One region of the Microbacterium sp. NPDC089698 genome, then DNA from elsewhere that is predicted to be linked to it. Evidence: predicted binding sites of a transcription regulator. Region 1 holds the regulator's gene; the other holds the start of a gene.
What was found. The regulator HspR, encoded in region 1, represses chaperone genes until heat shock. The targets are predictions, from matches to a motif close to AAGTTGAGTCNNNNNGACTCAACTT.
Positions count from the first base shown of each region.

Region 2: a site for HspR is predicted at 4,497-4,521, ahead of ACIPY5_RS09965 (ATP-dependent Clp protease ATP-binding subunit). Genes of this name have one in related genera too.

Region 1 is NZ_JBIVHE010000006.1:54,449-65,857, forward strand. It holds gene dnaK (molecular chaperone DnaK) at 1-1,555, shown strand, start outside; gene ACIPY5_RS15665 (nucleotide exchange factor GrpE) at 1,555-2,175, shown strand; gene ACIPY5_RS15670 (DnaJ C-terminal domain-containing protein) at 2,187-3,173, shown strand; gene ACIPY5_RS15675 (heat shock protein transcriptional repressor HspR) at 3,360-3,824, shown strand; gene ACIPY5_RS15680 (ABC transporter substrate-binding protein) at 4,135-5,505, shown strand; gene ACIPY5_RS15685 (sugar ABC transporter permease) at 5,589-6,515, shown strand; gene ACIPY5_RS15690 (carbohydrate ABC transporter permease) at 6,515-7,426, shown strand; gene ACIPY5_RS15695 (DUF4185 domain-containing protein) at 7,456-8,559, shown strand; gene ACIPY5_RS15700 (molybdopterin-dependent oxidoreductase) at 8,575-10,137, opposite strand; gene ACIPY5_RS15705 (fasciclin domain-containing protein) at 10,269-10,943, shown strand; gene sigK (ECF RNA polymerase sigma factor SigK) at 11,068-11,409, shown strand, end outside.
Region 2 is NZ_JBIVHE010000003.1:20,057-31,465, forward strand. It holds gene ACIPY5_RS09950 (DNA-formamidopyrimidine glycosylase family protein) at 1-242, shown strand, start outside; gene ACIPY5_RS09955 (transferase) at 344-751, shown strand; gene ACIPY5_RS09960 (LysR family substrate-binding domain-containing protein) at 898-1,677, shown strand; gene ACIPY5_RS09965 (ATP-dependent Clp protease ATP-binding subunit) at 1,924-4,482, opposite strand; gene ACIPY5_RS09970 (GMP synthase) at 4,623-5,351, shown strand; gene ACIPY5_RS09975 (glutaminase) at 5,533-6,018, opposite strand; gene ACIPY5_RS09980 (LacI family DNA-binding transcriptional regulator) at 6,138-7,166, shown strand; gene ACIPY5_RS09985 (discoidin domain-containing protein) at 7,391-9,781, shown strand; gene purU (formyltetrahydrofolate deformylase) at 9,963-10,814, shown strand; gene ACIPY5_RS09995 (NAD(P)H-dependent flavin oxidoreductase) at 10,873-11,409, opposite strand, start outside.

The DNA of each region.
Region 1 (11,409 bases):
CGCCGAGGCGTACCTGGGCGACACCGTGACCGACGCGGTCATCACCGTCCCCGCGTACTTCAACGACGCCGAGCGTCAGGCCACCAAGGAGGCCGGCGAGATCTCGGGTCTCAACGTCCTGCGCATCATCAACGAGCCCACCGCCGCGGCCCTGGCCTACGGCCTGGACAAGGGCAAGGAGGACGAGCTCATCCTCGTCTTCGACCTCGGCGGCGGCACCTTCGACGTCTCCCTGCTCGAGGTGGGCAAGGACGACGACTTCTCCACGATCCAGGTGCGCTCCACCGCCGGTGACAACCGCCTCGGCGGCGACGACTGGGACCAGCGCCTCGTCGACTACCTGATCAAGCAGTTCAAGGACTCGACCGGCGTCGACGTCTCGGGTGACAAGATCGCGCTGCAGCGGCTCAAGGAGGCCGCGGAGCAGGCGAAGAAGGAGCTCAGCTCCTCGACGTCGACCAGCGTCAACCTGCCGTACCTGTCGCTCACCGAGAACGGCCCCGTGTCGCTGAGCGAGACGATCACCCGTGCGAAGTTCGAGGACCTCACCAAGGACCTGCTCGACCGCACGAAGAAGCCCTTCGAGGACGTCATCCGCGAGGCCGGCATCAAGGTCGGCGACATCGCGCACGTCGTGCTCGTCGGCGGATCCACCCGTATGCCCGCCGTGGCCGAGCTCGTCAAGCGCGAGACCGGCAAGGAGGCCAACAAGGGCGTGAACCCGGACGAGGTCGTCGCCGTCGGCGCGGCCCTCCAGGCCGGCGTGCTGAAGGGCGAGCGCAAGGACGTCCTCCTCATCGACGTCACCCCGCTGAGCCTCGGCATCGAGACCAAGGGCGGCATGATGACCAAGCTCATCGAGCGCAACACGGCCATCCCGACCAAGCGCAGCGAGACCTTCACGACCGCCGACGACAACCAGCCGTCGGTCGCCATCCAAGTCTTCCAGGGCGAGCGCGAGTTCACCCGCGACAACAAGCCGCTGGGCACGTTCGAGCTGACCGGCATCGCGCCGGCCCCGCGCGGCATCCCGCAGATCGAGGTCACCTTCGACATCGACGCGAATGGCATCGTGCACGTGTCCGCCAAGGACAAGGGCACGGGCAAGGAGCAGTCGATGACCATCACGGGCGGCTCGTCGCTCTCGAAGGACGACATCGACCGCATGGTGCGCGAGGCGGAGGAGCACGCCGCCGAGGACAAGAAGCGCCGCGAGTCGGCCGAGGTCCGCAACCAGGCCGAGACCCTGTCCTACTCGATCGAGAAGCTCATCTCGGAGAACGAGGACAAGCTCCCCGAGGACGTCAAGACCGAGGTCAAGGCCGACGTCGACGCGCTCAAGACCGCGCTGGCCGGCGATGACGACGAGGCCGTGAAGACCGCGTTCGACAAGCTGAACCAGTCGCAGACGAAGCTCGGCGAGGCGATCTACGCGCAGTCCCAGGCCGACGCGGCCCCGGGTGCTTCCGAGGGCGCCCCGGCCGGCGAGAGCGCGGCGTCCGATGAGGACGTCGTGGACGCCGAGGTCGTGGACGACGAGGACGAGAAGAAGTAATGACGGATCCCAAGGACTTCGAAGAGCCCGAAGAGGGCCGTGAGGTCGGCGGCCAGGGGTCGGACGCGAACGCGTCCGGCCCCGCGGCCGGGGCCGACGACGTGCAGGACGCCGAAGAGCTCACGGTCGACGACATCCTGAACATCGCGCAGAACGACGACGCGCTCGCCGAGGACGCCGCGGAGGACGCGGCGCTGCATGACGCCGAGCACACGCTGCTCGTCGACCTCAAGCGCCTCCAGGCCGAGTACGCGAACTACCGCCGCCGCACCGAGGAGCAGCGCGGCATCGAGATCCAGCGCGCGAAGGGCGAGGCCGCCAAGGGCCTGCTCCCCGTGCTCGACGACCTCGACCGCGCCGCCGCCCACGGAGACCTGCAGGAGGGCACCCCCTTCGCCGCGATCGCGGACAAGGTCCGCTCGGTCGTCGAGCGCCTGGGCGTGGTCTCGTACGGCGAGAAGGGCGAGGAGTTCGACCCGCAGCAGCACGAGGCGATCTTCCAGCAGCCCACCCCGGGCGTGGAGAAGGCCGTCGTGCTCGAGGTCGTCGAGGTGGGCTACCGCCTGGGCGATGTCGAGCTGCGTCCCGCCAAGGTCGTCGTCGCCGTTCCTGCCGAGTAGGGCGGTGGTCGATGGCTAGCCAGGACTGGTTCGACAAGGACTTCTACAAGACCCTCGGCGTCTCCAAGGACGTGTCCGAGGCGGATCTGAAGAAGACCTACCGCAAGCTCGCGCGCAAATACCACCCCGACTCCAACCCCGGCGACGCCGCGGCGGAGGCGAAGTTCAAGGAGATCAGCGAGGCCTACTCGGTGCTCTCCGACAAGGAGCAGCGCGCCGAGTACGACCAGATCCGCGCCATGGGCGCCGGCGGCGCGCGGTTCACCGCCCCGGGGAGCGCCGGCAACGGCGGCTTCGAGGACGTGTTCAGCGCGTTCGGCCGGGGCCGTGGCGGGCAGCAGGGCGACTTCGACGACATCTTCGCGATGTTCAACCAGGGCGGCGGGTCCTTCGGATCCGGGCGTTTCGGTCAGCCGTCCGGCGGCTTCCGTGGCTTCGGCGGCCCGCAGAAGGGCGCCGACGTCACGGCCCGCACGACGCTGTCGTTCGCGACCGCGGTGCAGGGCGAGACCGTGACGCTGCAGGGCGAGGACGGCAGGCCGCTCAAGGTGAAGATCCCCGCGGGCGTGAAGGACGGGCAGAAGATCCGCCTCCGCGGCCGCGGGCGGCCCTCGCCCGACGGCGGGGAGAACGGCGACATCGTGGTGCAGGTCGCGGTCAAGCCGCACCCGGTCTTCACCCGCGACGGGCTGAACCTGCGCGTCACCGTGCCGATCACCTTCACCGAGGCGGCGCTCGGCGCCACCATCGAGGTGCCGACGCTCGGCGGAGACCCCGTCAAGCTGAAGGTCGCGGCGGGTACGCCGTCCGGCCGGGTGCTGCGGGTCAAGGGGCGCGGCGTCACGACGTCCAAGGGCACCGGCGACCTGCTCGCCGAGGTCCAGGTCGCGGTGCCCTCGCACCTCGACGACGCCGCGCGCGAGGCCCTCGAGCGCTTCCGCGCCGCCGAGCCCGCGGAGAACCCCCGCACCGAGCTGCTGGCGAAGGCACGGGCGTGATGAGCCTCTCGGTCGTCGGGCGTCCTTCGTCTCGTCGCTGCGCTCCTCGCTCAGGAACCGGTTCATCGGTCCCTGAGCGCCTCGCTTCAGGAACCGGTTCATCGGTCCCTGAGCGAGCGCAGCGAGACGAAGGACGCCCGACGACCGGAACGGCCGTGCCGGAGGTGCACCGTGGGTGATGAGCGCATGAGCGCGGACACCCCGGTCTTCGCGATCGCGGTCGCCGCCGAGCTCGCCGGGATGCACCCGCAGACGCTGCGTCAATACGACCGGATCGGCCTGGTCGTGCCCGGTCGCACCAGGGGCGGATCCCGCCGCTACTCGATGCGCGACATCGAGCAGCTGCGCGAGGTCGCCCAGCTGTCCAGCGAGGGCATGAGCCTGCCCGCGATCGCGCGGCTGCTCGACCTCGAGGACGAGGTGAGCAGGCTGCACCGCCGTGTGGTCGAACTCGAGCTCGCGCTGCGCGAGGAGCGCGCCAACCGTCCGGGAGTGCGGGTGTTCGCCGCGGGCACGACCGGATCCGTCATGGCCGTCCCGTCCGGGCGGCGGATCCGCCGCTCGACCGAGGTCGTGCTGTGGCGCCCGTGGGGGAGCGCCCCGGAGCACCCCGACGACCTCGCCGACGACCCGGACGACAGCGCGCGCTGAGCACCGCCGGCGGGCGCCGTCCGCGCGCCGCGATCAGCTCCGACCGTGTCTGAAATCGATTTCCGCTGTGGAGCATCCCGGAGTCGCGCCGAGGGGCCGGAGGTGAATCGCGGAGTTCCACAGGAGCCGAGGAAGGCTGCCCGCGGCGCGGATGTCTCGGATCCGTGAAGAGTGTCTTGTGTCTGAAATCGATTTCGCCTACTCTGAGTGCAGCCCGGTCGATGCCGACTCAGCGCGACCGCGGACCCGGCTCCCGTGCCGGACCCCAGCACCGATTCGACGAGGAAGTCGTGTTCCCGAGGAGGAACCCATGAAGACGGACACACAGCGCACGCGCCGGGTGGTGATGGCCGCTCTCGGCGGCATCACGGCGGTAGGACTGCTCGCGGGCTGCGGCTCGAGCACCCCCGGTCAGTCCGCAGGGGGAGGAGGGGACTCCTCCGGCAAGACCACGATCGAGTTCTGGCACCGCACGTTCACCCCGCCGGAGAACGCCTGGTACAAGGACATCGTCAAGAAGTTCAACGCCTCGCAGGACAAGATCGTCGTCAAGGACACCGAGATCCCGGCCGACGCCTGGGATCAGAAGATGAAGGCAGCCCAGGCTGCGGGCAAGGCCCCCGACATCTACACGCACTCCGGGAGCATCCAGGACGCCGTCAACGCGGGGCAGCTGTACGACCTCGGCAAGGTCGTCGACAAGTCCAAGCTCGGTGAGATCATCGACTCCGCGAAGTCGGTGTCCGAGATCGGTGGCACCTACTACGCGTACCCCCTCCTGCAGGAGGCGCAGACGGTGCTGTTCTGGAACAAGGACATGCTCTCCAAGGCGGGCGTCGAGACCGACAAGGCCCCGGCCACCTGGGACGATCTGCTCGCCGACTGCGCGAAGATCCAGCCCACGCTCGCCCAGGGCCAGTACTGCATCTCGCCCGCCTCCGATGCGATCACCTTCGCCTGGTCGACGGTCGGCCAGCAGTACAACTTCGCCGGGCACACCGCGCTCACCGACGACTGGAAGTCGCCGGACATCGACAACGCCGCGTACCGCGACCTGATGTCCAAGTACAAGGAGCTGTGGGACAAGGGCTACATGCCCAAGCAGGCGCTCGCCGCCTACGTGGAGGGCAAGGACTTCGGCCAGAAGAAGGTCGCGTTCAAGGTCTCCGGCTCGTGGATGATGTCCGAGATCGGATCCGACTACCCCGACCTCCTCACCAAGACCGGCATCGGCGCCTTCCCGAACGCCTCGAGCGCCGACGGCCGCACCGCCACCACGCTCGGCAACTTCAAGTGGGTCATCGACGCGAAGAGCAAGAACGCCGAGGCCGCGGGGAAGTTCCTGGAGTGGTCGCTCGCCGGCGACCCGCAGAACCTCGTGCCCTTCTTCGTGAACACGCAGTTCACCAAGGTTCCCGTGCGCAAGTCCGTGCAGGACGCGGTCGCGAAGGACGAGGCCGCGGCGAAGGCCCCGTGGTCGAGCGTCATCACGAACGACATCGCACCGGACGCGATCCCCGAGCCCACCTACCCGTGGGACGTCTCGCTCGCGGTCGGCACCGCGATGGAGTCGGTGATGAAGGGCGCCGCCTCGCCGGATGACGCGATCAACACGGCGAACGCCGCGATCCAGAAGGTCATCCAGTCGCAGGACCTGCCCAGCAAGGCTCCCAAGAAGTGAGCGCGGCGCGGTCGGGGACCGCTGCGCGGCCGTCCCCGACCGCGCAGCCCGCGCCCAGCACCTCCGAACCACGGGGAGAGACGATGGCCACCGAAGCGATCGAGGACCGGCGCACGGTCAGGCGCCGGCAATCGAAGTACCGCAGTCGCGACACGAAGCTCGCCTACCTGATGCTCGCCCCCGTGGTGATCCTGCTCGGCGTCTTCGTCGCGTGGCCGGCGGTGTACGCGGGGTTCCTGTCGTTCCAGGACTGGAGCTTCTACAAGGATCCGCAGTTCGTCGGCTGGAAGAACTACGCCGACGTCCTGACCGATCCGCTGTTCGTCGCCACGATCGGGCGCGGCTTCCTGTTCGTCCTGCTGACGGTGCCCCCGATGCTCGTGCTCGCGTTCCTGTTCGCGAGTCTCGTGGTGACCCTGTCCCGTCGCCTGGCGACGATCCTCAAGGTCAGCATCTACATCCCCACGATCATCTCCGGCGTCATCGCCTCGATCATCTTCGTGGTGATCTACGCGTACGACGGCGGGATCCTGAACGCGGTGCTCGCGGCCTTCCACATCGATCCGGTGTCCTGGATCGGGGATCCGGCGTGGGCGCTCCTCTCCGTCGCCGTGCCGGCGATCTGGCTCGGCATGGGCCTCACGTCGCTCATCATGGTCGCCGCGATGGTCGACATCCCGACGGAGTACTACGAGGCGGCCGCGATGGAGGGCGCCGGATGGTGGCAGAAGACCTTCTACATCACGATGCCGCAGATGAAGAACGTGTTCCTGTACCTGCTCATCACGGGCTTCGTGGCCGCGATCCAGCAGTTCGAGCTGCCCCTCGTGATGACCCAGGGCGGCCCGCTGGACTCGACGACGCTGCCGAACCTGTTCATCTTCAACCACTTCCGCAACGACGTGAACGTGGGCTACTCGATCGCCGCGGCGCTGCTGTTGTTCGTGGTGCTGGGATCCGTGTCGGCTCTCGTGTTCAAGTTCATCAACTCCGAGAGGCTGGTCGACTGATGAGCGCGACGCGCCAGAGCACCGTGCCCGAGACCACCCGCATCGTCCTGGCGGGCAGGGATCATCGCCGGCTGAAGACGCCGCACGGCATCGGCGGCTGGGCCGCGTTCCTCGGCAAGGGCGTCGTCGGGCTGATCTTCCTGCTCGCGGCCCTCTTCCCGCTCGCGTGGATGGTGATCGCCGGGTTCAAGGCCAGGACCGAGGTGCTCAGCACGCCCTTCCAGTTCTTCCCCGAGGTCTGGCACTGGGAGAACTACGCCAAGATCCTGGGCGACGAGACCTTCCTGCGCACTCTCGGCTGGACCTTCCTCGGGGCGGTCCTGTTCACCGTGCTGAGCCTCACCGTGAACTCTTTCGCGGCCTATGCGTTCGCCCGGCTCGAGTTCCGGTTCCAGCGGACGCTCTGGGTCGCGGTCATCACGACCATGTTCATCCCGGGGATGACGATCCTGCTCACGAGCTTCATCGTGGTGACGAAGCTCGCGATGCTCGACACGCTCGCGGTGCTGGTGATCCCGGGGGCGGCCAGCGCGGCATCGGTGTTCTTCATCCGGCAGTTCTACCTGAACATCCCGGCCAGCCTCGAGGAGGCGGCGATGCTGGACGGCTGCGGGCGGTTCGGGATCTTCGTGCGGATCTTCCTGCCGCTGTCGAAGCCGCCGTTCGTGGTGATGGGTATCACCGCGTTCCTCGCGTACTGGAACTCCTACGTGTGGCCGATCATGACGATCACCTCGCCGGAGAAGTTCGTGCTGCAGCAGTACCTCGCCGAGTTCCGCACCGGGCGCGGCTCGAGCGAACTCGGCCTTCTCATGGCCGGATCCGTGCTCGCCGCGGCGCCGGTCGTGATCCTGTTCCTCATCTTCCAGCGTCAGATCATCGGCAACATCAAGATGGCCGGGCTCAAGTAGCCGGCCGCGTTCTCGAAGGGGAGAAGGCCATGTCCGAAGAAGCGATCCGTCCCGCCCGCGGAGTCACCCGCCGCGGCCTGCTGCAGGGAGCACTCGTCGCGGGCGCCGCGCTCGGCGTCTCGGCGCTGGGTGCGAGTCCCGCCGCGGCCACCGGGCTCACGGTCACCCGCATGAAGGTGCTCGCCGGCACGCAGGCGGGGGTCCAGTACGGGATCGGCGCGACCGACCTCGGGATCCCGGCGCGCACACCCGACGGGCGGCTGCTGTTCATGTTCGGCGACACCTGGGCCGACACGGTGGGCGGCACGAACTGGCGCTCGCCGGTGGCGCTGTACTCCTCGACCGCGAACCTCGCCGCCGGCGTCGTGTTCAACGGCGCGGCGGGGGCCGGCTCGAACACGCAGGTCACCGCGCCGCAGCTCTGGTACTACCCGCACGACGCGTACTACGAGACCGTGATCCCCTCGGACGTGATCACGATCGGCTCGCGGATGTACCTGCACGCGATCGTGAACGGCCCGACCTTCGGCGCGGTGCGCTGGACCGAGCTGTGGCAGTCCGACGACTCGGGCGCGACCTGGCAGCACACGGGGCTGAAGTTCCCGGCCGACATGGCCGACGGGCACTTCCAGTGCATCACGTGGGGGCAGGGCAACGACGGGTACGTCTACATCTACGGCACGGGCTTCCAGCGCGACAAGGGCATCGTGCTGTACCGGGTGCCGCAGAACAGCATGACCACGCTCTCGGCCTACCAGCCCTGGGGTTTCGCGAACGGCGCATGGGGCTGGGGCAACCCGGCGACGGAGGTGCTGCCGGGCAAGTTCGGCGAGATGTGCCTGCGGCCGCTGGGCGGCAAGTGGATCCTGACCTGGTTCAATGCCGACGCCTACCGGATCGACGCGATGATCGTGAACACCCCGACCGACAACCTCTACACGGCCGCCAAGACCACGCTGCTGTGGGGCGGGAACTGGGGAGCGGAGGACGCGACCCACGTCGCCCAGCTCTACGGCGGGTACATCCTGCCCGGATCCACGCTCTCGGACCTGCATCTGAGCGTGAGCCAGTGGAACACGGGCGACAACAGCGTCTATCACGTGGAGCAGTTCCGGATCCAGGGCCTCGTCTGAGGGCCGGGCGCGCCGTCAGCCGGCCGTGCCGACCCGGACGACGGTCGACTGCCATCCCGTCGATCCGTTCGGCGCGATCGGGGTGCGCTCCTGCTCCTGCAGCCGACCGTGCCGGTCGGTCGCTCGGACCACGAGGGTGTGAGTGCCGCTCGTCGCGTTCCAGTCGAGGAACCACTGCACCCAGGTGTCCGCGCTGACGGGTGCCGACAGGGTCGCGGTCTGCCAGGGGCCTCCATCGATCTGCACCTCGACCCGGGCGATCCCTATGGTCTGCGCCCAGGCGACTCCGGCGATCCTGGTCGCGCCCGGGGCGACCTCCTTGTCGATGCGGGGCGTGTCGATACGGCTCGAGAGCTTGATCGGCGCCTGGGCGCTGTAGCCGCGTGGCGTCCAGTAGGCCTGGTCCTTCTGGAACGTCGTCACCGTCAGGCGCGTCAGCCACTTGGTCGCGGAGACGTAGCCATAGAGCCCGGGGACCACCATCCGCACCGGGAATCCGTGTTCCAGCGGAAGCGGCTCGCCGTTCATCGCCACGGCGAGGATCGCATCGCGGCTCGGATCCGTGAGCGCCCCGAGCGGTGTGCTCGCGGTGAAGCCGTCGATGCTGCGGGAGAGGACCATGTCGGCGCCGCCCGCCGGGGCGGCGAGGGCGAGCACCTCGCGCACCGGGACCCCGAGCCATCGTGCGGTGCCGACGAGGTCGCCGCCGACCTGGTTCGAGACGCAGGTCAGCGTCACGGCGTACTCCCGCAGTCCCATCCGCAGCAGTTCGTCGAAGCTCAGCTCGACGGGCTTCGCGACCATTCCGTCCACCGTCAGCCGCCAGTCCGCGGGGGCGATCGCGGGCACCGTGAGCGCGGTGTCGACGCGGTAGAAGTCGGCGTTCGGCGTGAACAGCGGCGAGAGGCCGGGGATGCGCAACTCGGCTCCGGGAGGCACGGCGACCCGGGACAGCGGCTCAGGGAGCCTCAGTGCCTTCCGCACTGCCGCGACCGACGATGTCGCCGCGGTGCCGATGCGTGCGCCGGTTCCCAGAACGACGGCCGTGACCGCGCCGATCGACGTCAGGAGCAGGAAGCGTCGCCGGTCCGTCGTCGGATCGGGGGCATCGCCGGACTCGGCGGTACGCCACCGGCGCAGCGCTCCGATCGACGCTCTCAGGAACACGGAGCCGGCGATCGCGCCGACGAGCGGGGGGAGGGCGGACAGGGGCGTCGCTCCCGTGCGCGTCGTGGTCGCCACCAGACCCGCGGCGCCGGCGAGGGCGAACACGGCGACCCCGGCCCAGCGCCGGCGGCGCTCGAGGAGTCCGGCGCCCACCGCGGCCAGGGCGACCCCGATGCCGAGCGTCACCAGGAGGAAGAGCTTGTCGTTCGCACCGAACACCTCGATCGCCAGCTCCTTGGCCCACTGCGGCACGATGTCGATGACGAACGAGCCAGCGGCCAGCAGCGGGCTCGCGTCCCGTGCGGCGAGGAAGGCCGCGATCTCGGCGGCAGCGACGAACACCGCACCGCTCGCGGCGCCTGCGATTCCTGCCCCGCTCCGTCCGCCGGGAATCGCTGTCTTCTCGTCCATGCACCTGGTTCGTCGCCGGCGGCGGATCGGATGGTGATCCGGTCCGGATCCAATCCGACCCGTATGCGGCTCCGAAGGCATGGTGTCGGGCCGATGAACGGTCGCGATGCACCAGTCAAAAGGAGAAGACCATGCGATCCACCACTCGCCTGCACACCAGGGCCTCGCTCGTCGCCGCCGGCCTGCTGGCCGCCACAGCGCTGGCCCTCACAGCGTGCTCCTCGACCTCCGGTTCGACGTCGGAGTCGTCCGCGCCGGCCGCCAGCGCGCCGGCCGCATCCCCGTCTCAGACGATGGATCCGGCGTCCGATCTGGTCGGCCCGGGATGCGCTGCCTACGCGCAGCAGGTGCCGTCCGGCGCGGGATCCGTCGCGGGAATGGCCCAGGACCCGGTCGCGACGGCGGCGAGCAACAACCCGTTGCTGACCACGCTGGTCGCGGCGGTCTCGGGCAAGCTCAACGCCAAGGTGAACCTGGTCGACACCCTCAACGGGAGCCAGTTCACGGTGTTCGCCCCCGTCGACGACGCCTTCAAGAAGATCGACCCGGCGACGATCGACACGCTCAAGACCGACGCGGGAGCCGACACCCTCAGCAAGATCCTGACCTATCACGTCGTGGCCGGTCAGATCTCGCCGAAGGACATCGTCGGCACGCACAAGACCGTCGAGGGCGGCGACGTGACCGTGAGCGGCTCGGGCGACAGCCTCAAGGTCAACGACGCGAACGTGATCTGCGGTGGCGTCCACACCGCCAACGCGACCGTCTACCTCATCGACTCCGTCCTGATGCCGCCGGCCAACTGAGGCTTCGATCCCCACAGCCGACCGGACCGCATGAGCGCAGGAGCTGTCTGCTCATGCGGTCCGGTCGGCGGCCGCGACGGCGCTCGCCACGGACGCATTGCCGGATTCGGGCGGGAGGTGAGGCATGCTGGACACGATGGTGATCGACGACAGAGAGCACAGGGAGCAGGACGGCGGCGACGACCCCGCGTCCGCCCTGCTGCTGCGCGTCGCGGGCGGGGATCAGGCGGCGTTCGCCGACCTCTACGACCTGCTGTCGGCGCGGGTGTTCGGCCTCATCCTCCGCGTGCTGGTGAACCGGTCGCAGAGCGAGGAGGTGCTGCAGGAGGTGTTCCTGGAGATCTGGCAGACCGCCGCGCGCTTCGCCGCCGATCGCGGACGGGGAAGGACCTGGATCCTGACGATCGCCCACCGCCGCGCGATCGATCGGGTGCGTTCCTCGCAGGCCAGCGCCGACCGCGACGTG
Region 2 (11,409 bases), on a different contig from region 1:
CGCCCGCGACCGACGTCGACGTCACGGCCTTGCTGGAGCTCGGGGCGCGCACGATCCGCGCCAACCGCGATCGCCTCGACCGCACCTTCACCGGCGTCGCTCAGCGCGGCCGCACCACCTGGGTCTACGGGCGCGCGCACCGCACCTGCCGGCGCTGCGGGGCGCTCATCGAGAGCGGAGAGCTCGGCGCGGATCCGACCGAGGAGCGCCGCACCTTCTGGTGCCCCCGCTGCCAGCGCTGACCCGGGCGCCCGACACGCGCGAACTGCGTGCACGGGAATAGATCCGCGGTCGTCACGGTTGCAGATGTATCCGGGGAAAGTCCCGGGCACGGGAGGTTTTCGTGGGCAAGAACTACGTCGACATCGAGGACGGCCAGGGCGGCACGCTGCGCTATCGCAAGCACGCCAACGGCCGCGGCCTCATCGCGCACGGTGCCAAGGTGCACCCGCAGGCGGTCGTGGAAGCGGGCGCCTACGTCGAACCGCGCGCGAAGGTCGGGGCCGGAGCGCGCGTCGCGCGCGGGGCCTGGATCGAACCCGACGCGGTCGTGGGCGTGAACGCCCGGATCGAGGCCCATGCCCACATCGGGCAGGGGGCCGTGATCGGGGACGGCGCCAGCATCGGCGTGCGCACCGAAGTGGGGGCGGGAGCGCACATCGCGCGCGGCGCCCGCATCGGGGACGACGAGATCATCGCCGCCGGCATGACGCTGGACACCGACCGCAAGGGCCTCTGGCTCGCGGCCTGAGCCGCGCCGGCCGAGCCGCATCGCGCGCACACGACGGGCGCGCGTCCCACCGGGCGCGTGTTCATGACGCGTGCCCGTGATGCGTGCCCGTCTGCGGGCTCGGTCGTGATCAGGGGATCCCGAGTCCTCGCCGGTACGCTGAACCCATGAGCAGGCGAGGCGCATCCGGCGGACGCAAGCCCGCGGTGCGCTCCGCGAAGGGCGGCGCCCGCAGCACCGCCGGCGGTCCGGCCGCCAAGGGCAAAGGCGGCGGGAAGCCCGCAGGAAAGTCCGCGCCGCGCGGCAAGAAGGCGGAGAAGGTCGTCTTCGACGCCCCGGCCCCGGTCGCGGAGGAGCCCCGCACGCTGCGCCTCGGCGCCGTCCCCGGCGCGACCCCCGGCCGCTGGATCGACACCTGGAAGGAGCGGATGCCGCGGGTGACGCTCGAGCTCGTGCCGCTCTCCTTCGCCGCCCAGCGCACCGCACTGGCCGAGGGCGCCGTCGACCTCGCGCTCGTGCGCGGGCCGTTCGACAAGGAAGGCATGCATGCGATCCCGCTCTACGAGGAGCTTCCCGTGGTGATCGCCGGGGCCGAGTCGCATCTGCTCGCCACCGAGGAGCTGTCTCCGGCGGACCTGGAGGGCGAGACGCTGCTCACGACCCACGAGGACGTGCTGGGCGACCTCGACCTCCCGACGACCCCGTCGCTGATCCCTCCGCTCGGGACCATCGAGGACGCGGTCGCCACGGTCGCCTCCGGCGTCGGAATACTCGTCGCGCCCATGTCCCTCGCGCGCCTGCATCACCGCAAGGACGTCGACTACCGGATCCTGCGCGACGCGCCCGTCTCAACGGTGCTCCTGGCCTGGCCCGCCGACGCCACGACGCCCGACATCGAGGCGTTCGTCGGCGTCGTCCGAGGGCGCCGCGCCACGTCGTCCCGCTGAACACCCGCCCGGTCGTCGAGCGAGCCCGCGAAACCCGATCGTCAGGCGAGCAGGGCTGCAGGCCGAGCGAACACCGGTCGTTGAGCGAGCAGGGCCGCAGGCCCAGCGAGACGAAACGCGGCGCCCTCTCGAGAGCACCGCGTTTCGTCCCCGTCGCCTCCGGCGTCTTCGTTCAACGACCGGGTGGGGTCAGCCGCCTCCGGCGTCTTCGCTCAACGCCCGGGTGGGTCGGTCGACCGCGTGCGCTCAGGCCGCCTGGGCCATCTCCGCGGTCGCGGTGACGTGCAGCACATCGCCCGACGCGTCCACGACCACACGGCCGCCGTCGTGCAGCGCGCCCGAGACGAACAGATCCGCGATGCGGTCGTCCACCTCGCGCTGGATCAGGCGGCGCAGCGGACGCGCCCCGTACTCCGGCTCGTAGCCGTGCTCGCCGAGCCAGGCCACGGCGGCGTCGGTGACGTCGAGCGTCACCTCGCGCCCCGCCAGGCGGCGAGACGTCGCCTGCAGCAGGAGCCGCACGATGCGGCCCAGCTCCTCGCGGCTGAGCTTCTGGAACAGCACGATCTCGTCGATGCGGTTCAGGAACTCGGGCCGCATGGCCTCACGGAGCTTGCCCATCACCCGCGCCCGCAGATCCTCCTGGGAGGCGAACCCGTTGGCCGAGGAGTCCTGCGACGCCACGAACCCGAGCGCGCCCGAGCGCGACGCGAGGAACTCGGATCCGATGTTCGAGGTCATCACGATCACGGTGTTGCGGAAGTCGACCGTGCGGCCCTGGCCGTCGGTCAGGCGCCCGTCGTCAAGCACCTGCAGCAGCAGGTTGAACACGTCGGGGTGCGCCTTCTCGATCTCGTCGAACAGCACGATCGCGTAGGGGTTGCGCCGCACGCGCTCGGTGAGCTGCCCTGCCTCGTCGTAGCCGACGTATCCCGGAGGGGCGCCGACGAGCCGCGACACGGTGTGCCGCTCGCCGAACTCGCTCATGTCGAAGCGGATCACGGCGGTCTCGTCGTCGAAGAGGCGGTCGGCGAGGGCCTTGGCCAGCTCGGTCTTGCCGACGCCGGTCGGGCCGAGGAACAGGAAGGATCCGACCGGCCGGCGGGCGTCGCCCATGCCGGTGCGGCTGCGGCGGACGGCCCGCGCAACGGCGGCGACCGCGTCGTCCTGCCCGATCACACGCGCGTGCAGGTCGGATTCGAGGTCCGCCAGGCGCTCGCGCTCCGTCTCGGAGACGCGGCTGACCGGGATCCCGGTCGCGCGCGCGATGACCGCGGCGATCTCCGCCTCCCCCACGATCGCGGGCTCGGAACCCGTGCGCGCGGCCGTGGTGCCGGCGTCGTCGATCCGGGCCTGCACCGCGGCGATCTCGTCGCGGATCCGCGAGGCCTCTTCGTAGTGCTCAGCGCCGACCGCGGCGTTCTTGCGCGCCTCGAGGTCGGCGAGCTCGGCGAACAGCGCCGCGACGTCGGTGACGACGCCGAGGCGGAGGCGCAGCCGCGCCCCGGCCTGGTCGATGAGGTCGATCGCCTTGTCCGGCAGCACCCGGTCGGGCAGATACCGCGCGCTCAGCTCCACGGCGGCGCGGATCGCGTCGTCCGTGTAGGCGACCGCGTGGTGCTGCTCGTACGCGGGCTTGAGACCCTCGAGGATGCGCACCGCGTCCTCGATCGAGGGCTCGGCGACCTTCACGGGCTGGAAGCGCCGCTCGAGGGCCGGATCCTTCTCGATCCGGCGGTACTCGGAGAGCGTGGTCGCGCCGACCAGGTGCAGGTCGCCCCGGGCGAGACGCGGCTTCAGGATGTTTCCGGCGTCCATGCCGCCGCCCTCCCCGGATCCGCCCGCGCCGACGACCGTGTGCACCTCGTCGATGAAGACGATGATCTCGCCCTTGTGCGCGGCGATCTCGTCCATCGTCTTGGTCAGGCGCTCCTCGAAGTCGCCGCGGTAGCGGGTGCCCGCGAGCATCGCCGGCAGATCCAGCGCCACCACCCGGCGGTCCTCGAGCTGCGCCGGCACGGCGCCGTCGACGATCGCGCGGGCGAGACCCTCGACGATCGCGGTCTTTCCGACGCCGGCCTCGCCGATCAGCACCGGGTTGTTCTTGGTGCGACGGCTGAGGATCTCGATCGTCTGGTCGATCTCGTCGGCGCGGCCGATCACCGGGTCGAGCTCGCCGGCGCGCGCACGAGCCGTGAGGTCGAGACCGAACTGGTCGAGCATCGGCGTCTCCGATGCGCCCTGTGCGGCCGTCCCGTCCTGCTCCGGCGCCGTGCTCGCGGGCATCGGCTCGCGCAGACCCTGGGTCAGGGCCTCGGCGGTGACGCCGGCGCGGGCGAGGATCTGGCCCGCGGGGGCGTCCTGGCCGAGCACGAGCGCGAAGAACACGTGCTCGGGCTCGATGTAGGTCGCACCCGACGAGCGCGCCACCTGATAGGCGTGGAACAGCGCGCGGCTCGCGCTCGGGGTGATGGTCGCCGCCTCGACGTCGGAGGGCTCACCGGGCGCGGGCAGGCGCGTGTCGACCGCGTCGACGATCGCCTGCGGGGTTACGCCGATGTTGCGGATCGCCTGGTCGACCGCGTCGTCCTCGACGATCGTGCGGAGGACGTGGAGCGCGTCGAGCTCGGTCTGCCCGCGCTCGAGCGCGAAGCGGCCGGCGCGCTGCAGGATGCGCTGGGTGCGCACGGTGAGGAACCGGCTGAGGTCGATCGACCGGGTCTGCCGGGCCTGCTCACCGGCGAGGTAGCGGGCGAGGAACTCGTCGAACGAGCCCGAACCCGCGTCGGTGAAGTCGTTGGGCATTTCGCTTCCTCTCAAACTTGAGCGTTGTGCTATCAAGTTCAACGCGGCCTCGCCGCTCGTATTCCCGCTCCCCCTCTCGTGTGTTCCGGAGCGTTTCGGCGCGAATCCGCCGACCCCTGCCGCTCGCCTAGAATCCAGGGATGGCCTCGCTTCTGTATGTCGGCGTGCGCCCTGAGCTGGATGCGGCGACGGCGGAGCGCGCGTCCTTCCGTGTCGCCCTCGGCGTCGACGCCGACGCGCTCGACCGCATCGACCTCACCACCGCCGCGCTGCCCGACGATGTCTTCGACCGCTATGCGGGCTTCGTGATCGGCGGCTCCCCGTTCAACGTCACCGACGTCCGCAAGTCCCCGACGCAGCGACGGGTCGAGGCGGATCTGGAGCGCATCGCCGAGCGCGCGATCGACGGCGCCACGACCGCGTTCTTCACGTGCTTCGGGATCGGCGTGGTCACGCGCCTCCTCGGCGGCGACGTCGGCATGGACTCGCCGGAGGAGGCGAGCGCGGCCGAGATCCGCTGCACGACGGACGCCGCGACGGATCCTCTCTTCGGCCCCGCGGGCCCGGTGTTCCACGCCTTCACGGCGCACAAGGAGGGCTCGGCCGAGGTGCCGCCGGACGCGGTGCTGCTCGCCGGCAACGAGACCTGCGCCGTGCAGGCGTATCGCGTGGGCACCGATCTGTACGCGACGCAGTTCCATCCGGAGCCGTCCCCGCGAGACTTCGCCGACCGCATGGTGTTCTACCGCACCACGGGGTACTTCGACCCCGACGCCTTCCACACGGTGCAGGAGGCCGTCCTTGGATCCGTCGTAACCGAGCCGGCCCGCATCCTGCGCCGCTTCGGCGAGCGCGCCCTGACCCGCTGACCCGCCCGCCCTCGCGGCCCTCGCTGCCCTCGCTGCCCTCGCGGTCCCTCCTCTGACCGCGAGACTCCAACTGGGCGACGAGACTGCGCCTCTTTGACGCAGTCTCGTCGCCCAGTTGGAGTCTCGCGGTCAGAGAAGGGGCGCGAGCCGGGGGCGGGGGCGAGGCGAGGGCGGGGGCGCGTCAGGGGCGGGCGGCCCGGAGGAGGGCGATCCGGTCTTCGAGGTAGGACGAGAGGGGGGCGAGGGCGCCGGAGGCCGACCAGCGCACCGACGGGACGCCGTCCACGAGGGCGAGCGGGCCGGACGAGCCTCCGGCCGACACGGCGGCGACGTCGATCGGGGTCCACCCGACGTGCACGGTCTCGCCGTCGGCGAAGCCGCCGCGCGAGGCCTCGGCCCGGCGCTCCGCCCTCGCGCGGGCCGACTCCGCCGCGTAGCCCCGCCGCACGGGCGCGGCAGCGCGCAGCACCTCGGCCGTGGCGAACACAGCGTCGTCGGCGATCAGGAGGACGCCGATGTGCCACGCGGATCCGGCCCGGACGATGCGCGGCGCCCGCCAGCGCGAGGTCTTCTCGCGACCGAGCGCCTCCTGCGGCAGGCCGGAGAGGGCGGCGCGCGCGTCGTCCAGAAGCACCGCGAGCGAGGCGTCGGGTTCCGAGGAGGTCACGGAGCAAGGCTATGCCCGCGCGGCTCCCACGGCGGCACCTCGCACGCCTCCCGGGATGTGATCGATATCATGCACGTGTGCCGGGACGACGCCCGCGCGCCCGCCCACGATCGGACCCCATGACGACCGCACCGACGCCGGATCCCCGCCGCATCCCGGGGATGGCCGACGTCGCCCGCCTGGCCGGGGTCTCCGCGCAGACCGTCTCCCGCACGTTGAGCGGCAACCCGAGCGTGCAGCCGGAGACCAGGGCCAAGGTCCTCGCCGCGGTCGACCAGCTCGGCTACCGGCGCAACAACGCCGCCCGTGCCCTGTCCTCCGGGCGGAGCAGGGCGATCGGCGTCGTCTCGCTCCGCACCGGCTTCTACTCGCGGAGCGCGGTCGCGGTCGGCATCGAGACGACCGCATCCGAGGCCGGCTACATCGTGAACTCCGTCACGACGCCCTCGCTCGATGCGGGCGAGATCGAGCAGGCCATGTCACGTCTGGCCGACCAGGGCGTCGAGGGCATCGTGCTCGCGGTGCCGCTGATCTCGACGACGCGGGCGATCGACGAGCTCACCCGCACCCTGCCGACGATCACGATCGACGGCTCGCGCACCGCGTCGACTCAGGTGGTCGCGGTCGATCAGCGCGAGGTGGGGCGGATCGCGACCCGTCATCTGCTGGATCTCGGCCACGAGACCGTCTGGCACGTCGCGGGTCCGCAGCAGTGGCTCGACGCCTCGAGCCGCACCCGGGGCTGGCGCGACGCGCTCGCGGACGCCGGCCGCGAGGCGCCGCCCGAGATCGTCGGAGACTGGTCCCCCGCCTCGGGCCACCGCGCCGGGCAGATCCTGGCGCGGATCCCCGAGGTCACCGCCGTGTTCGTCGCGAGCGACGAGATGGCGTTCGGCCTCGCGCGGGCGTTCGCCGAGCTCGGCCGGACGATCCCCGACGACGTCTCGATCGTGGGCGTCGACGACATCCCGCTCGCGGAGTTCTGCTCCCCGGCCCTCACCACCGTCGCCCAGCCGTTCATCGACGTGGGCCGCATCGCGGTCGAGCACCTCCTGCACGCGATCTCGCACCCCGGCGCGGTGCCCCCGGCCGAAACGATCGCGCCACAGCTCGTCGTGCGCCGCTCGACGGCCGCGCCCCGACGCTGACCGCACGGCAGGGATCGGCGCCTCTCCGGAACCACGTCACCGCCGGAGCAACCAGAGCGCCCCGACGCCGGGGGACCATCCCCAGGCCGCCCCCGAGGCATGTTTGCGATATCTCCACACCGCGGCGATCACGACAATTCCCGCAAAGTCCTTGATGTTAGCGATAACTTGCGAGTACCGTGGCCCCTGTTCTCCCCGCCTCGATGACGCAGCAAGGAAGACCGATGCCTCCACAGATCCTGTCCCTCCCCCGTCGATCACGGGGCGTCCTCGCCGCCGGCGCCGCGCTCGCGATCGCCGCGACGACGCTGACGCTCGGCGCCGTCGCCGCCCACGCCGACACCGCCCCACCCGCGGGCGCGGCGATCCCGGACACGGGCTACACCCTGCTCGACGTCGACTCCGAGTCGGCGCCCTACCCCGCGCCGCCGTCGCTCGACGGCACCGCGAAAGGCGCGTTCGACGGCGACTACTCGACGCAGTGGGCCTCGAACTACAACGGCGGCACGCCGGATCCGATGCCGCACTACCTCACGTTCGACATCGGGGCCGAGCACACCCTCACGGGGCTCGGCTACTCCGTCAAGGTGCAGGGCAACGGCCCGGCCAAGAACGTGCAGGTCCTCACCACCAACGACCCCTCCGTCGCCAAGGACGGCAAGAGCAGCGCCTGGACGCCTGCGGGCACCGCGACGTTCTCGCAGCCGACCAGCAGCACGCAGATCCAGTACGTCACGTTCGCCCAGCCCGTCTCGGCGCGCTACGTCGAGTTCCGGATCCTCGACGCCGTGAACGGCTCGAACAACGCCTCGGCGTCCGAGATCGTCGCCTACACGACCGACCCGATCGTCACACCCACTCCGACCCCGACGCCCACCCCCGCACCCGAGCCGGCCGCCGCGACCGTGACGACCGACTCGGTCGACAACAGCACGTGGAACTACCCCGACGACACCCCGGCCAGCCCGTTCATCGACGCGGACGGCACGTTCCACTTCGGCGAGTCGCACGCGAACTACTACAACGAGCCCGACGGCAGCAACGGCGACATCCGCCAGTGGAACTGGTACACCGGCTCGAACTTCGACACGGCGAAGCCGGACGACGCGCTCAACGCCGCCGGCACGAATCCCGACACCACCGACTTCTGCAACGCCAGCCCGACCGGCGTCGAGTCGACGAAGGCGCCGGCCGGATCCAGCTACACGCAGCCGAACTACTGCGACATCACGCAGATGTGGGTCGACCCCGACACGGGCGACTGGTACGGGCTGGTGCACAACGAGTTCACGCCCAAGCCCTTCGGCGACGGCCTGCACTACGACGCGATCGACTACGCGGTCTCGACCGACAAGGGCAAGACCTGGAGCATCCCCGGCCACGCGATCACCTCGCCGTACAGCACGACCCGCGGCGACACCACCGCATTCCCGCAGCAGACCTATTACTACGGCGACGGCGATCCCCGCCTCTACGTCGACTACGCATCCGGCTACTTCTACGCGTTCTACGGCTCCCGCGTCGTGAACAAGACCGGCGGCTGGGTGGCCTTCTACGAGCACGTCGCCCGCGCTCCGATCTCCGGGAAGATGGCGACCGGCTCCTGGCAGAAGTGGTACGACGGCGCCTGGACCGAGCCCGGCATCTCCGGCAAGGAGAGCAACATGGTCCCCGTCGCCGATGACAGCGAGACGGGCTACACGCCGGTCGACAAGGAGTACGACCCGAAGACCCCCGGCACGGCCCAGCAGCAGATCAAGAACGGGCAGATGCCCGCGACCTCGCCGCTGTTCGTGATGGACGTCACCTACGACGCCTACCTCGGGCTGTACATCGGACAGCCGCAGAACCCCGACCAGTCGGGCAAGGCGCCGCAGGAGTTCTACGCCACGAAGAACCTCGCTACCCAGAAGTGGTTCCGTCTCGGCGACTCCGGATCCGCGTACACCACGGCGTCCTGGTACCGGTGGTTCGTCGACCCGGCCAACAAGACGAGCTCGGCGATCGTCGGCAAGTCGTTCCGGTCCTACTGCTCCTTCGGCTGCATGGGCGACGCCTACGCGCAGCTCGCGAACATCACGATCGACGCCGGTCCTTCGGTGTCGCCGGCGACCGCGATCGACACGACGAAGGCGTACACGATCGCGAACGCGGACGGGCGCAAGCTCTCGGCCTCCGGCAACGGCAAGAAGCTGACGACGGCGGGATCCGTGAACCGCAAGAACGGCGCGTGGACGTTCACGGCGACCGGCGACGGCGCGTACACGATCGCGACCCAGGCCGGCGCACTGCTGGGCGTCGACGCCTCCTCGACCGCCGGGCGCGCGTGGGGCGCGGGCCTCACGCTCACCGACAAGGCGTCGGCCGGTGTCGGACAGCAGTGGTTCATCGTGCCGAACACGGATCCCGCGAGCGGGGCGGCGACCGGATCCGTCCGGCTCGTGAACCGCTACTCGGGACTCGTGCTGGGCATCGATACGTCCACTGCGGCGACCACGCCCGGCCGCACCTGGGACGCGCCGGCGGCGCACGGCGCCTCCACCACCTCCCAGGCCGGCCACTTCACGCGGCCGGGCGACCAGACGCTGAGCCTGGCCGAGTTCTCCGGGAACTGAGCGCAAAGGGCCTCCCCCGCGGGATCCTCGTCGGAAGGGATCCGGGCCGTGCGCCCGGGTCCCTTCCGGCGTCCGGAGGGCGCGACATCCGCGTGGCGCGCGCACGTTGCACGCGCGATTCGCCTCGCGCGCCGGGGCGCGGCAGAATCGACGGACACCCCCGCTTGCAAGGAGACCTGTCATGGCGCAGCCCGACACCGCACGACTGCTCATCGCCTGCGACGACCAGCCAGGGATCGTCGCCGCCGTGGCCGGGGTGCTCGCCGCGCACGGGGCGAACATCATCTCCCTCGACCAGCACTCCACCGATGCGGCCGGCGGGCGCTTCTTCCAGCGCACGGTGATCCACCGCGACGGCCTCGCCGCCGCGCGTCCCGCCCTCGAAGCGGATCTGGCCGCGGTCGCGGAGCGCTTCGGCATGGAGTGGTCGCTGCACGACGCGTCCAAGCGCAAGCGCGTCGCGATCTTCGTGTCCAAGTACGACCACTGCCTCATGGAGCTGCTCTGGCGCACTCAGCGCGGCCAGCTCGACATCGACGTCACGATGGTCGTCTCGAACCACCCGGATCTGGCGGAGTCGGTGCGCTCGTTCGGCGTGCCGTTCGTGCACATCCCCTCCGGCGACAAGGCCGAGATGGAGCAGCGGCAGCTCGAGCTGCTGCGCGGCAACGTCGACCTCGTCGTCCTCGCGCGCTACATGCAGATCCTCACCGACGATTTCATCGGGAGCCTCGGTGCCCCGGTGATCAACATCCACCACTCGTTCCTGCCCGCCTTCATCGGCGCGAACCCCTACGCGCGGGCCAAGGAGCGGGGCGTGAAGCTCATCGGCGCCACCGCGCACTACGCGACGGCGGATCTCGACGAGGGCCCGATCATCGAGCAGGACGTCACGCGCGTCACGCACGCGGAGTCGGCCTCGGAGTTGCAGAGCCGCGGCGCCGACGTGGAGCGCCTGGTGCTCGCGCGGGCCGTGCAGTGGCACGCCGACGACCGCGTCATCGTGCACGGCCGCTCGACCGTCATCCTCTGACGGCGCTCGCCTCCGCGCCGGGCCCTGTTCCGGACCGGTGTCGGCAAGGGACCGGAGCTCAGGACGGCACTCCCGCCGCCAGCTCGGCGAACGCCGCCGCGGCGGTCTCGTAGCGGGCCAGCGGCGCCGACTGGCCGAGCCACAGCGACTGCAGCTCGCCCCTGTTCTGCTGCCCGGCCGGGGTGCGGAAGCGTCCGGTGATCCAGTTCTGCGCCGGGAACGGCGCGATGGATCCGGCCGCCTCGATGTCCGCGACGACACGGTTGCGCGCACCGCGCGCGAGCCGGCCGCTCATCGCCCGCGTGAGCACCGCGTCCTCGGCCGGCGTCGCCCGGATCGCGGCCCGGTGCGCCTCGTTCGCGGCCGACTCCGCCGTGGCGAGGAAGGCCGTGCCGACCTGCACGCCCTGCGCGCCGAGCGCGAACGCGGCGGCGACCCCGCGCCGGTCCGAGATCCCGCCGGCGGCGATCACCGGCACGTCGACCGCGTCGACGACCTGCGGCAGCAGCGAGAACAGCCCGACGACCGAGTCCTCGGCCGGGCGCAGGAACGAGACCCGGTGGCCCGCGGCCTCGGCCCCGGTCGCGACGATCGC